DNA from 4 places in the Pseudoalteromonas sp. MM1 genome. Region 1 is predicted to be linked to each of the others. Evidence: predicted binding sites of a transcription regulator. Region 1 holds the regulator's gene; each other region holds the start of a gene.
The links. The regulator sigma-54, encoded in region 1, starts transcription at its own class of promoters, with help from an activator protein. The targets are predictions, from matches to a motif close to GTTGGCACGNNNNTNGNNT.
Positions count from the first base shown of each region.

Region 2: fliS (flagellar export chaperone FliS) is a predicted target of sigma-54. The motif match lies at 1,893-1,911, and genes of this name have one in related genera.
Region 3: QUE46_RS02585 (PspA/IM30 family protein) is a predicted target of sigma-54. The motif match lies at 1,910-1,928, and genes of this name have one in related genera.
Region 4: QUE46_RS03315 (DUF2726 domain-containing protein) is a predicted target of sigma-54. The motif match lies at 1,227-1,245, and genes of this name have one in related genera.

Region 1 is NZ_AP027922.1:3,130,712-3,133,876, forward strand. It holds gene lptA (lipopolysaccharide transport periplasmic protein LptA) at 1-137, shown strand, start outside; gene lptB (LPS export ABC transporter ATP-binding protein) at 134-859, shown strand; gene QUE46_RS14110 (RNA polymerase factor sigma-54) at 929-2,428, shown strand; gene hpf (ribosome hibernation promoting factor) at 2,456-2,743, shown strand; gene ptsN (PTS IIA-like nitrogen regulatory protein PtsN) at 2,748-3,165, shown strand, end outside.
Region 2 is NZ_AP027922.1:2,658,275-2,661,439, reverse strand. It holds gene fliD (flagellar filament capping protein FliD) at 1-1,039, shown strand, start outside; gene QUE46_RS12135 (hypothetical protein) at 1,146-1,442, opposite strand; gene fliS (flagellar export chaperone FliS) at 1,447-1,848, opposite strand; gene QUE46_RS12125 (sigma-54-dependent Fis family transcriptional regulator) at 2,207-3,165, shown strand, end outside.
Region 3 is NZ_AP027922.1:589,277-592,441, forward strand. It holds gene QUE46_RS02575 (MarC family protein) at 33-653, shown strand; gene dusA (tRNA dihydrouridine(20/20a) synthase DusA) at 736-1,725, shown strand; gene QUE46_RS02585 (PspA/IM30 family protein) at 1,968-2,660, shown strand; gene QUE46_RS02590 (PspC domain-containing protein) at 2,671-2,877, shown strand; gene QUE46_RS02595 (hypothetical protein) at 2,887-3,165, shown strand, end outside.
Region 4 is NZ_AP027922.1:739,658-742,822, reverse strand. It holds gene arcB (aerobic respiration two-component sensor histidine kinase ArcB) at 1-22, opposite strand, end outside; gene folE2 (GTP cyclohydrolase FolE2) at 249-1,169, shown strand; gene QUE46_RS03315 (DUF2726 domain-containing protein) at 1,285-1,878, shown strand; gene mtnN (5'-methylthioadenosine/S-adenosylhomocysteine nucleosidase) at 1,998-2,705, shown strand; gene QUE46_RS03305 (regulatory signaling modulator protein AmpE) at 2,706-3,165, shown strand, end outside.

The sequences.
Region 1 (3,165 bases):
AAAGTATTACCTACGATATGCAGCAGCAGCTTATTAGCGCAGAAAAAGACGAAAACTCAACGGATCGTGTCCACACAATATTAGTGCCAGTAGAAGCAAAAATTAAAGAAAAAACAGGTAACGAAGGTCAACCATGAGCACCTTAAAAGCAGAACTATTAGCAAAAAGCTATAAAGGCCGCCAAGTTGTAAAAAATGTAGGCCTTGAGGTAGAAGCCGGTAGCATTGTTGGCTTATTGGGGCCTAATGGCGCAGGTAAAACCACTACCTTTTACATGATTGTAGGGTTAGTACCAAGCGACAAAGGTAAAATATCTATTGATGATAACGATATTACGTTATTGCCTATGCATAGCCGTGCTCGCTTAGGCATAGGCTATTTACCACAAGAGTCATCAATATTTAGAAAGCTAACAGTTTATCAAAACCTAATGGCTATTTTAGAAACGCGTAAAGAGCTAAATAAAGCCGCGCGAGAAGAAACGCTCAATAACTTACTTGATGAATTTAGTATTCAGCACATTCGTGATAGCCAAGGTATGGCGCTTTCTGGCGGCGAACGCCGCCGTGTAGAGATTGCCAGAGCACTGGCTGCAAACCCAAAATTTATTTTATTGGATGAGCCTTTTGCTGGTGTTGATCCGATTTCAGTGTTAGATATAAAGAAAATAATTGAACATCTTAAAAACCGTGGCATTGGCGTATTAATTACCGATCACAATGTAAGAGAAACCCTTGATGTTTGTGAAAAAGCCTACATTGTTTCTCATGGGGAGCTAATTGCATCTGGCACTCCAGAACACGTATTAAATGACAAAACTGTACGCGATGTTTATTTAGGCGAGCAATTTAGGCTGTAACATTTAAGCCACACCTACAAGCATCTGCTAATATTAATTATAACAACATAAAAGGATTGTTAGAGATACATGAGGCAATCATTACAGCTGCGCATGGGCCAGCAACTTACAATGACTCCACAATTGCAACAAGCGATTCGCTTGCTGCAGCTCAGTACATTGGATCTCCAGCAAGAAATACAAGAAGCACTTGATAGCAACCCGCTATTGGAAGTAGAAGAACAGGATTACACGGAAGAGTCGGCTGGAAAAAATGAGCAAAAAGCTGATGCGGATGATATAACCGTAAGCGCATCTTCTGACGATACAACCAGCGAGTACGAGCAAGACAGTGGCGAAGCTTTAAATAAAGACACCGTTAGCGATGATATGGCAATGGATGTAACTTGGGATGAGTACATGAGCGCAGCCCCAGCTGCATCCTCAGGCCCAATGCCAGAAGATGAGTCTATTTATCAGGGCGCCTCTACTGAAACACTACATGAGTATTTAATGTGGCAGCTTCAGCTTACTCCTTTTAGCCCAACTGACGAAGCAATTGCTATAGCCATTGTAGAAGCTGTCGATGACTCGGGTATTTTAACGCTAAGTTGCGAAGAAATTTTAGAAAGCTTCAACCAAGAAAACGATGACGAAGTTGAAGTTGAACTTGATGAAATAGAAGCCGTTTTAAAGCGTATTCAGTTATTTGACCCTGTCGGTATAGCCGCGCGCAGTTTGCAAGAGTGCTTGTGTATTCAGCTAAACCAGTTTGATAAAGACACCCCTTTTATAGAACAAACTAAAATGATCTTAACCGATCACATTGATCTATTAGCGGCACGCGACTATCGTACATTAATGAAAAAGACTAAGCTTAAAGAAGACGAGCTTAAAGAGGTTATGACCCTCATACATACCCTCAACCCAAAACCTGCAGACACAATAGTAAGGGAAGAGTCTGAGTATGTAATACCGGATGTGTCGGTAAAAAAAATAAAAGGCCGCTGGGTGGTAGAACTAAACCCAGATAGCATGCCAAAAATACGCGTGAATAGTCAGTACGCGGCTATGTCACGTACCGTAAAATCAAGCGGTGATAGCCAATTTATTCGCTCTCACTTACAAGAAGCTAAATGGTTTATTAAAAGCCTTGAAAGCAGAAACGACACGCTGCTAAAAGTAACTAATTGTATTGTAAAACAGCAACAAGCATTTTTTGAACATGGCCCTGAAGCCATGAAGCCGATGGTTTTAAACGATGTTGCTGAAATGGTAGAAATGCATGAATCGACAATTTCGCGTGTAACTACGCAAAAATATATGCATACGCCACGTGGTATTTTTGAGCTTAAGTATTTTTTCTCAAGCCACGTAAGCACTGAAAATGGCGGCGAGTGTTCGTCAACCGCAATACGTGCCCTAATTAAAAAGCTAATTGCCGCGGAAAACTCTGCTAAACCATTGAGTGATAGTAAAATTGCGGATATATTAGCAGAGCAAGGAATTAAAGTAGCTAGACGCACAATAGCAAAATACCGTGAATCGCTAGCTATTCCACCGTCAAATCAGAGAAAGAGTTTGATATAAGACGTAAAAAACAAAGAGGAAATGCTTATGCAACTAAACCTAACTGGTCGTCACGTAGAAGTAACTGATTCACTTAGAGACTATGTAAATAATAAATTTGCAAAGCTAGAAAGGCACTCAGATCATATTAGTAATGTGCATGTCATTCTCGATGTAGAAAAACTCAACCAAAAAGCAGAAGCGACTATTCATGTAAGTGGCGCAGATTTATTTGCCTCAACAGAGCACCAAGATATGTATGCCGCTATAGACTCGTTGATTGACAAGCTCGATCGTCAAGTCATAAAACATAAAGAGAAGCTTGCTAGACACTAATATTATGAAATTAAGTACATTAGTATGCCAGGACTGCAGCAAAGCTGCGGTCCTTTTTAGTAGTAAAAAAAGAATTTTAGAGTTTATCAGTGAGCTGGCTCATGAAAAGCTTCCTTATTTACCACAACAAGATATTCTTAATGCACTGGCAAGCAGAGAAAAACTAGGCAGTACGGGCATAGGCCGAGGTATCGCCATTCCGCACGGTAGAATGGCTGGGGTTGAAGAGCCGCTGGCTTTAGTACTTGTTAGCGACACACCTGTTAACTTTGATGCTATTGATAACTGCCCTGTTGATATTTTTGTTGCACTCATCGTACCAGATGGTGATAACCAACAGCATCTAAAGACTCTGGCAACCATAGCTGATAAACTGAACAATAAAGAATTTTGTAAACAGCTGCGTAGTGCTAAAACCGATG
Region 2 (3,165 bases), 470 kb from region 1:
TATGACATTCAGCTCCGGCGAGAATAGTTTTGATATTGAAGTATCAGATACCGCTACTTTAAGTGAAATAAGAGATGCAATTAACGACAGCAGTGATAACGACAGCATAAACGCAACAATAATTACCGATGATACCGGCCAACATTTAGTACTTTCTGCCAAAAATAGCGGCCTTGAGAACGAGATTAAAGTAGAGGTAACCGATACTGATGGTAATAACACCGACACTAATGGATTGTCTCGTTTAGCCTTTGATTCTGCTGGTGTTCAAAACGCCTCTGAAATTATTGCTGCAACCGATGCATCAATTACTATCGATGGCTCGCTCACAGTAAGCAGCTCTTCAAATACCTTTACCGATGTAATAGATGGCATAACAATTACGGCAAAAAAAGCACAGGATGCTGATGACGATTTAAGTAAAATTTCGATTACAGAAAATAACAACAACATAAAAACAGGATTAAACAATTTTATTTCTAGTTATAACGAATTACTTGAGCTGAGTAACAACTTAGGCGCTTCGAGTGAAGATGGGGCGGGTGTAATGGCCGGTGATTCGTTACTACGCGGTGTAATGTCTAAATTGCGAGAGCAGATTACCGACTCAGTAGATTTAGGCAATGGCAACTCATTATCACTTTCACAGTTAGGTGTTGAAGCCGATCGTTATGGAGTATTGACGCTTAATACCGAGACTTTGAATGAAAAAATTGATGAAGATGTCGACTTAGTACAGCAGTTTTTTGTAGGCAGTGACGATGACGAGGGTGGCTTTGCCCAATCGTTTGATGAGTTAATGAGTTTTTATACCGACTCTGACGGCATTATCCAAAACCGTATCGACAGTAAAACAAACCAATTAGAAGATATTGATGAGCAGCGTGAAAGCCTGACAAGTAAAATGGAATCGTTATCTTCTCGATTATATGCTCAATACAACGCCATGGATTTATTGGTAGCGAGCTTAAACTCTACAAGTAGTTACGTGCAAGCGCAGCTTGAAAATATGCCTGGTGTGGTGAGTAATAATTCTTAATTTTCCATATTAATTATGAACATAAAAAAACCGTTTAAAAACGGTTTTTTTATGTCTAAATATTACCTTTAAGGTGCTTAGTAAGTTTAAAAGCTGCTAGAGGTAGCTAAACCGATTTATAAGCCGAGATTGCTTTACCTGTTTTTTTTTGCTTAATTATGGCTTTAGATGATTCATTTTTTACAGCATTTGCTTGTTTGCTAATGTTGTTGATATTGGCTTGCACAACCATAAGTTGCTCGGCGGTAGGCGGGTTATCGCTTTCGCACCAGCGCTTAAGCTCACTATTTAAAGTATCCATAATAGGAGTGGCTTCATCAGCTTCATTGCTTTGCACTAATACTTCAATTTTGCTGAGCAATTGATTAATATGCTCAGCTTTGCTTGTTTCTTTTAAAGCCATAAGCTTATACCGCAGGAGTACGCTGATCGACAGGAATGCTATCCCAACCTTCTTTTATTTCTTTAATAATGCCAGCTACTTCAGAAATAATCTCAATGTCATTGTCAACATTTGCTTGCACCAAGCGCCTTTGGCAGTAGTCATAAAGCGCTAATAAATTATTTGATATACTCGGGTCTTGTTCCACTTCTAAATTAAGCGCGTCTTGTAATGCACCCAAGAGTAAAATACAGGCAGAGATGTTTTCGCCTTTTTTTTCTATTTCTTTGCGCTCAATAAACCCTTTAGTAGCAGCTAAGCGGCCAATTATGTTACTAAAAATAAGGTTAATTTGCTCATAGGGTGCCATTTCTGCAATGTTGCTGGCACGCACTTGAGAATATTTTTTTAATGAAACATGAGCCATGGAAAAGTCCTAAATAAATATGTGAAATCGTCTATACGAAACAAAAGCAATATTAATGCCAAGCATATTGCGTTTATTTAGTTATCGGCATCGTTGCTTTCAACTTAAGTTAATTATAGTTTATATTTTTGACTAAAGTAATTTTATGCACTAAGTAAAAAACAATGCATGGCATTAGCTTTAAGTATTAAATAACAAAACAATACTTAAGTTTTAATCATTAAGTATTATTGTTTTTAACGTACTGTCTGTTTTTTGGCGTTTATGTCAAAAAACCGCCGCTATTACTTGCATCCATTCAGATCTCGCTTACAATTTAGCTAATATAATAAATTAGTGAAATTATGGCTCGCTAACTATGATCTTGATTTTAGATAATAATAATAACCGTGCAATAGGATTGAATGCATCGCTTACCTTTATTGGGGAAGCTGTGCAGTTGCTTGATGAAAATGGCTTTGAAGAAGTATGCAGTAAGTATCAACAGCAAGAATGCATTGTTATATTAGGTGCATTGCAAAGCTTAGATCATGAAAGCTTAATCAAGCGCTACCCAACCCTGCCTTTTTTACTGATTGGTGAAACACTCAAGCCATTATTAAGTATTGCAAATGTGGTAGGACTAATTTGTGAGCCGTTTAATCACGAAGTAACTACACAGCTTTTACACGACTGCCAACAGTACCAACGTATGTTGCCTGGTAGTCACAAGCAGCATAAATCACACAAAACATTTGATGGTTTAGTAGGGGAAACAGACGCGGTTAAAAACGTACGCTTTTTAATTGAGCAAGTGGCTAAAACCGATGCAAACGTGCTTATTTTAGGTGAATCGGGTACGGGTAAAGAGGTAGTTGCGCGTAATGTACATTTATTGTCTAAACGCAATACTGGGCCATTTGTACCAGTAAACTGTGGTGCCATTCCAGGAGAGCTTCTTGAAAGCGAGTTATTCGGCCATGAAAAAGGGGCGTTTACCGGCGCTATTTCTGCACGTAAAGGGCGGTTTGAATTAGCGCAAGGCGGTACGCTGTTTTTAGATGAAATTGGTGATATGCCACTGCAAATGCAAGTTAAGCTACTTCGCGTATTACAAGAGCGCAGCTACGAGCGTGTAGGCGGCACTAAAGCGATTCAAGCAGATGTACGAGTGATTGCAGCTACCCACCGTAACCTTGAGGAAATGATTGAAAAGGGCAGCTTTAGGGAAGATTTATATTACCGTTTAAATGTGTTTCCTATTGAAAACCCGTCTCTTAATGAGCGTGCTGACGACATACCTTTATTACTTAAAGAGTTAATGCGCCGTGTGAATGA
Region 3 (3,165 bases), 1.1 Mb from region 1:
TATTAAACACTTTTTATCTAGGAAGCCCATTAATGCATGAATTATTAGCTATCTTTATTTTCTTTTTTGCGGTGATAGACCCTATAGGCACAGTGCCTGTATTTATTGCTGTGACACGTGGGGAAGATGAAAAGTTTAAACGAAAAGTAATTTTTAAAGCGGTGGGTGTATCCGCTGTGGTTTTACTATTTTTTGTTATAGCCGGTGAGCAGCTACTAAATGCTATTGAAATACCGCTGTCGGCGTTCCAAATAGCTGGCGGGATTGTATTACTTATTTTTGCGCTTTCAATGATTTTTGGTGAAAGTAAACCAGAGTCTGAAATTAAAAGTGTACGCGACAGCACAGAAACGGCTATTTTTCCGCTAGCAATTCCCTCTATAGCAAGCCCTGGTGCCATGCTAGGGGCGGTGTTAATGACCCGCAACGAGGAGTATACCTGGGTAGAACAAGTTATGACCTCATCTATGATGTTAATAGTGCTTGCTGTTGTGTTGGTATTGCTATTGCTCGCTACACAAGTACACAAACTAATAGGTGATAGCGGAGCGAGTATCATAAGCCGGATAATGGGACTTATTTTAAGCTCTGTTGCCGTAACTAATATTCTAAACGGTATAGCTCATTATTTTGGTTTGCAAATACACGGCTAACATTGATGCTAATTAGGCTTTTGTGTAAAATACAGCGCCTTTTTATGGGCGCATTTTCCTTATAATCCCCGAGGCTTTTACTTTGCAAGAACGCACATTAGATAATCGAACGTTAAACAGACGCTTTTCAGTTGCCCCCATGCTTGATTGGACTGATCGCCATTGCCGCACTTTTCATCGTAAAATGAGTAAGCATGCTGTTTTATACACTGAGATGATCACCACGGGGGCGATTTTATTTGGTCGCGGCGATTACCTACACTTTAATCAGCACGAGGGGCCGGTTGCTTTACAGCTTGGAGGCTCTGATCCCGAGGCGCTTGCAAAATGCGCTAAGCTTGCCGGTGAGCGCGGTTACGATGAGATTAACTTAAATGTTGGCTGCCCATCAGATAGAGTGCAAAACGGGCGTTTTGGTGCATGCCTTATGGCAGAGCCTGAGCTAGTTGCGCAGTGCGTTGCGGCAATGAAGAGTGAAGTAAGTATTCCGGTTACCGTAAAAACGCGCATTGGTATTGATGAGCAAGACTCGTATGAGTTTTTATGTGCGCTAATTGAAGCTAGCCACAAAGTTGGCTGTGATGATTTTATTATTCATGCCCGTAAAGCGTGGCTAAATGGCCTAAGCCCTAAAGAAAACCGTGAAGTACCACCTCTTGATTACCCACGTGTTTATCAACTAAAAAAAGACTACCCACAGCTCGATTTAAGCATTAACGGCGGCGTTAAAACAATTGAAGAGAGCCTTGCGCATTTAGCGCATATAGACGGCGTTATGATTGGTCGCGAAGCGTATAGCAATCCATTTATGCTTAATGAAGTGGATGAAAAAATTTACGGTGAGGTGGCTAATACCCAGACTCGTCACGATGTGGTGCGCGCTATGTATGATTACATAGAAGAAGAGATGCGTTTAGGTGCTAATTTTTGGCATATAGCACGCCATATGTTGGGTATTTTTCAAGGCCAGCCTGGGGCGCGTGGGTTTAGACGACACCTTTCAGAAAATGGCCACGGGAAACAGGCTGATTTGTCGGTTATGGATAAAGCCTTGAGCTTTGTACCCGAATAAATTTAAGCCGTATAAATTTTTAAATTAAGCCACTTTTAGTGGCTTTTTTTGATCCTAAAATTTAGTCAAAAGAACAAAATATTAGTTAATTATACTTTTTTATGTTCAGCTTCTGGTCACTTAAAATGATGCCTACTTAAATTTAACCTACTGTTTTTAAAGCTTAATATTTTATTTTCTGTTACTTGGCATAACTCTTGGAATCTTCTTGTTGTTATTAATTAAAACAACAGGACAAAACAATGAGTGTATTTAATCGCGTAAATGACGTTATCAAATCTAATATTGCGGCCATGCTGGATAAAGCCGAAGACCCAGAAAAACTCCTCAGTCTTATGCTAAGCGAAATGCAAGAGGCACTTAACGAGTGCAGAAGTACGGCTGCTACATTGCTGTGCGAAGAAAAAACGCTTAAGCGCCAAATTGCACAAAAACAAAAAGACTTAACTTTGTGGCAAACAAAAGCAGAGCTTGCAGTAGCTAAAAACCGTGATGATTTAGCCAAGTCTGCGTTAGTAGAAAAACAGCGAGTAGATGAGCAAATTGCACAAAAAAATACGCAATTAGGTGCTCTTAAAGCGTCGATAGAGAAAATGACGGCAGATTGTGAGCGTTTACAGCAAAAAATGGCGCAAGCTAAAGCCAAGCAAGCTCAATTAATGAAACGTCACGATATTGTTGTTGCACGTGAAAAAGTGAATATGCAATTACACAGCGACAAAGTTGCTAATGCCCTGTCTCGCTTTGAAATGATAGAACAAAAAGTGGAAGGCATAGAAGCACAGGTTGATGCTTATGAGCTAACTAATACAGCGCAATCAACTGCTGAGCAAATTGAGTCTTTAGTCAAAAACGAAAAAATTGATGCAGAGCTCGCTCGTTTAAAAGCGAGTGCTAAGCACAATGATATTAATACAACAGCGCCAAGCGCTTAAGGAGTTGGAAATGAATAACTTTAAAACAAAGCGTGGTTGGTACAAAGATTCACTTAATAAAAAAATATCGGGTGTATGTAGCGGCCTTGCGCACCGCCTTGATTTTCCAGTGTGGTCAACGCGCTTAGTGACTATTTTATTATTTATCAGTTTTCCGTTTGCGGTGGCGCTTGCTTATTTAATTGCACATTGCTGCCTTGAAGAGCGTGGGTATTAGGAGAAGGGTATGAAAGCCTTAGCAATATGTGTTCTCATCTATGTGTTACTTTTTACTGATGCGGTGTCGCTAATACATTTTGATTCATGGCAGTTTCCGTTGTGGATTGCAGATATGAGCTGGGTAGGGTTAGAGCTGGCTGGCGTATTAGTTGCTATTATTGCCGTTGTAGCCGTAGTGGCTTTAGTGACAATGGGGTTAATAGGCGCAGGAATTGTTGCGCTGGTAGGGACCATTTTGGCACTGTTATTTGGCTCAGTTATGATTGCATGGCCATTGTTATTTGTG
Region 4 (3,165 bases), 1.3 Mb from region 1:
GGCTCAAAGAAGAATCGGTCATAGGTCAGTGTATCTCGTTACTAGGCATAAATAAAAAGTGCCTATTAATAGTCAAACGCATTTTGCAGCAGATCTTAGCATTTTTCTATTAGCTATATTCATCTTGTGCGACAAAAACAGAAAATTTTCATGTTTACTTTTGCCTACTTGTTAAACTCATCATTTCAGCAATAAATTATTTAGTGTAAAATGCTGCGCTTTATTATGACCAATAACGAGTAGCGCACATGCAAACCAATATGCCCGATATAGCTGATACGGCTCCCGCCTTACAAACAGGTAAGTTAGACTGGGTTGGTATGGGCGAAATAGAACTGCCATTTATTTTTGAATCGAAAGATTTAGCTCCCGTTACCGTTAATGCAAAAGCGCGTGCCTTTGTTAATTTGCATAAAGAAGACGCTAAAGGCATTCATATGTCGCGTCTATTTTTGGCGCTTGATTTACTCTCAACAGAGCAACAAGTTAACCCACACACTTTAGCTCAAGCACTCGATACTTTTATTACCAGCCATAAAGGGTTAAGTGACAAAGCCCAAATAGAATTTAAATTTGAGTTACCACTGCGTCGTAAGTCGTTATTAAGTGGTAAAGCAGGTTGGAAAAGCTACCCAATTACCCTAACCAGCACAATTGAAAATAGCGTAATTAGCTACGAGCTAAGTGTTGATGTAACTTATTCATCTACTTGCCCGTGCTCTGCAGCACTTGCTCGCCAACTCATTCAAAATGCGTTTAGCGAAAAATTTAACCAAGAAACACTTAATCAAAAAGACGTTTTAGCATGGCTAGGCACAACGCAGGGTATTGTGGCAACGCCTCACTCACAGCGTTCAATTGCCAACGTTAAAGTAAAGCTAGATAACACGATTAGTGAATTTGATGTAGTCAATTTAATTGATACATTAGAAGCTGAGCTAAAAACACCTGTACAAGCGGCAGTAAAACGTGAAGATGAGCAAGAATTTGCCCGCCTTAACGGTCAAAATTTGATGTTTTGTGAAGATGCAGCACGTAAAATTAAAGCAGTTCTTGAAAACGATAACTTTAGTGATTACTGGCTACAAATCAATCATTACGAGTCATTGCATGCTCACGATGCTGTTGCTATTGCCGTCAAAGGTATTGAGGGTGGCTACAAAGCCTAACAGCCGCATTACATTAATACTAAACATATACGGTAATTAACGCATAACACAAACCTTTTAGGCACGTAAATTGCTTTACATGAGCAGTGTCAATTTGTTGTTATGGAGTTACCGTATGGAATTCGCTTTATTATCAATTTTAGTATTAGTGGTTGGGGCCTCTGTGGTTGCGTCAAAATTTAGTGATAATGGCGGCAATCCCTATCCTTTTACCCGCAAACAAACCGTATTTACACAGGTTGAGGGTGCATTTTTAAATCTTTTAGAGCGTGCGGTAGGCGATCAATATAAAATTGTGAGCCGCGTCAAACTCATCGATGTAATCGACTGTAAGCAAGGGCTCTCTGCTAAATCAAAACGTGCTGCTTTAGCTAAAGCTAAAAATAAGCAACTCGATTTTGTGCTGGTTGATAAAGAAAAAATGACGATAGTGGCTGCAGTCGATTTAGTTAACAACGCAAATAAAGATGGTCACAAAGCGCAGCGCGACTGGTTTGTAAACGGTGCTTTAGAGTCAGCTGGCATTCCACATATTCGTATGAAAGTAAAATCAGGCTACCGCCCTTCTGAGGTACGCGATGCAATTATGTTTAAAATAGGCAAGCCTGCCGTGCAGTCTCCTCGCCCTACTCGTAATCGCGTAAGCAAACCTGCGGTATTGTCACCTTCTCAAGCTAAAGCACAAACCACTGCGTTAGCCGAAATTTAAAATAGAATTAAATACTCTCCTAAAAGTATTTAAAGCGAGCCGTAAAACAGCTCGCTTTTTTGTTTTTTATTGCTAACTTCACGTATAATCTACGTATTCAAACTCAGGAATCAAACACTATGAATGTTGGTATTATTGGCGCAATGGAGCCAGAAGTTAAAATTTTACGTGAAGCAATGCAAAACCCACAAGTGCTAACTAAAGCAGGGTTTACTTTTTACACCGGCGAATTAGCAGGTAATACTGTAACGCTTGTACAATCGGGTATTGGTAAAGTGGCATCAACTATTGCAACTACGTTATTAATTGATAACTTTAATCCTGATTGCGTTATTAACACAGGCTCTGCCGGTGGTTTTGATCCCTCATTGAGTGTTGGCGATGTGGTTATTTCTTCAGAAGTACGTCATCACGATGTAGATGTAACTGCTTTTGGTTACGAAATTGGCCAAGTTCCACAAATGCCTGCAGGCTTTGCCGCACACCCAAAACTTGTTGAAGCTGCCGAGCAAACTATTGCCCAAATCAGCGAAGTAAAAACCTTAGTCGGTTTAATTTGTACGGGTGATTCATTTATGTGTGACCCAGTACGTATAGATAAAGCACGCAGTGACTTCCCTACAATGCTTGCGGTAGAGATGGAAGGCGCATCTATTGCACAAACGTGTTATGCACTAAATACCCCATTTGTGGTTATTCGTTCTATGTCTGATATTGCCGGTAAAGAGTCACCGCAATCATTTGAAGAATACCTAGAAACGGCATCAATCAACTCATCTAAAATGGTTGTTGCATTATTGGAAAAACTAACAAAAGTTACGCTGTAAATGCTAAGCAATATTGTTCAAAACCATTTGGACTTTATTGCCTTTTTTGTAGCGCTCATTGCTGAGCGCTTTTTTCCGTTAAAAAACTGGTATCACCCAAATACAGTATTAACCGCTGTTTTTAGTGCGATAGGAAAACGGGTTTATAAACCAAGTGAACCTAAAAGCTACCTTTATTTAGCCGCCACTCTTGCCAGTTCGCTAGTTTTAAGCGTTATTCTTATTATTATTGTGTTACTGCTTGAATTTGCCTTTTATCCTGAGCTGCTCGCAGGTCTTATTTTATATTTGTGCCTTGAAAGCACAGCAATTGAAAAAAAAGCACTACGTGTTGCAAAGTTAGTAAAACAAAACCAAAAATCTACCGCGCGAGAGCTCGTAAAGCCATTGCTTGCCAGAGAAGTAAACAAGCTCTCAGCGCCAGGTATAATTAAAGCCTTAATTGAAAGCTTAATTTTAC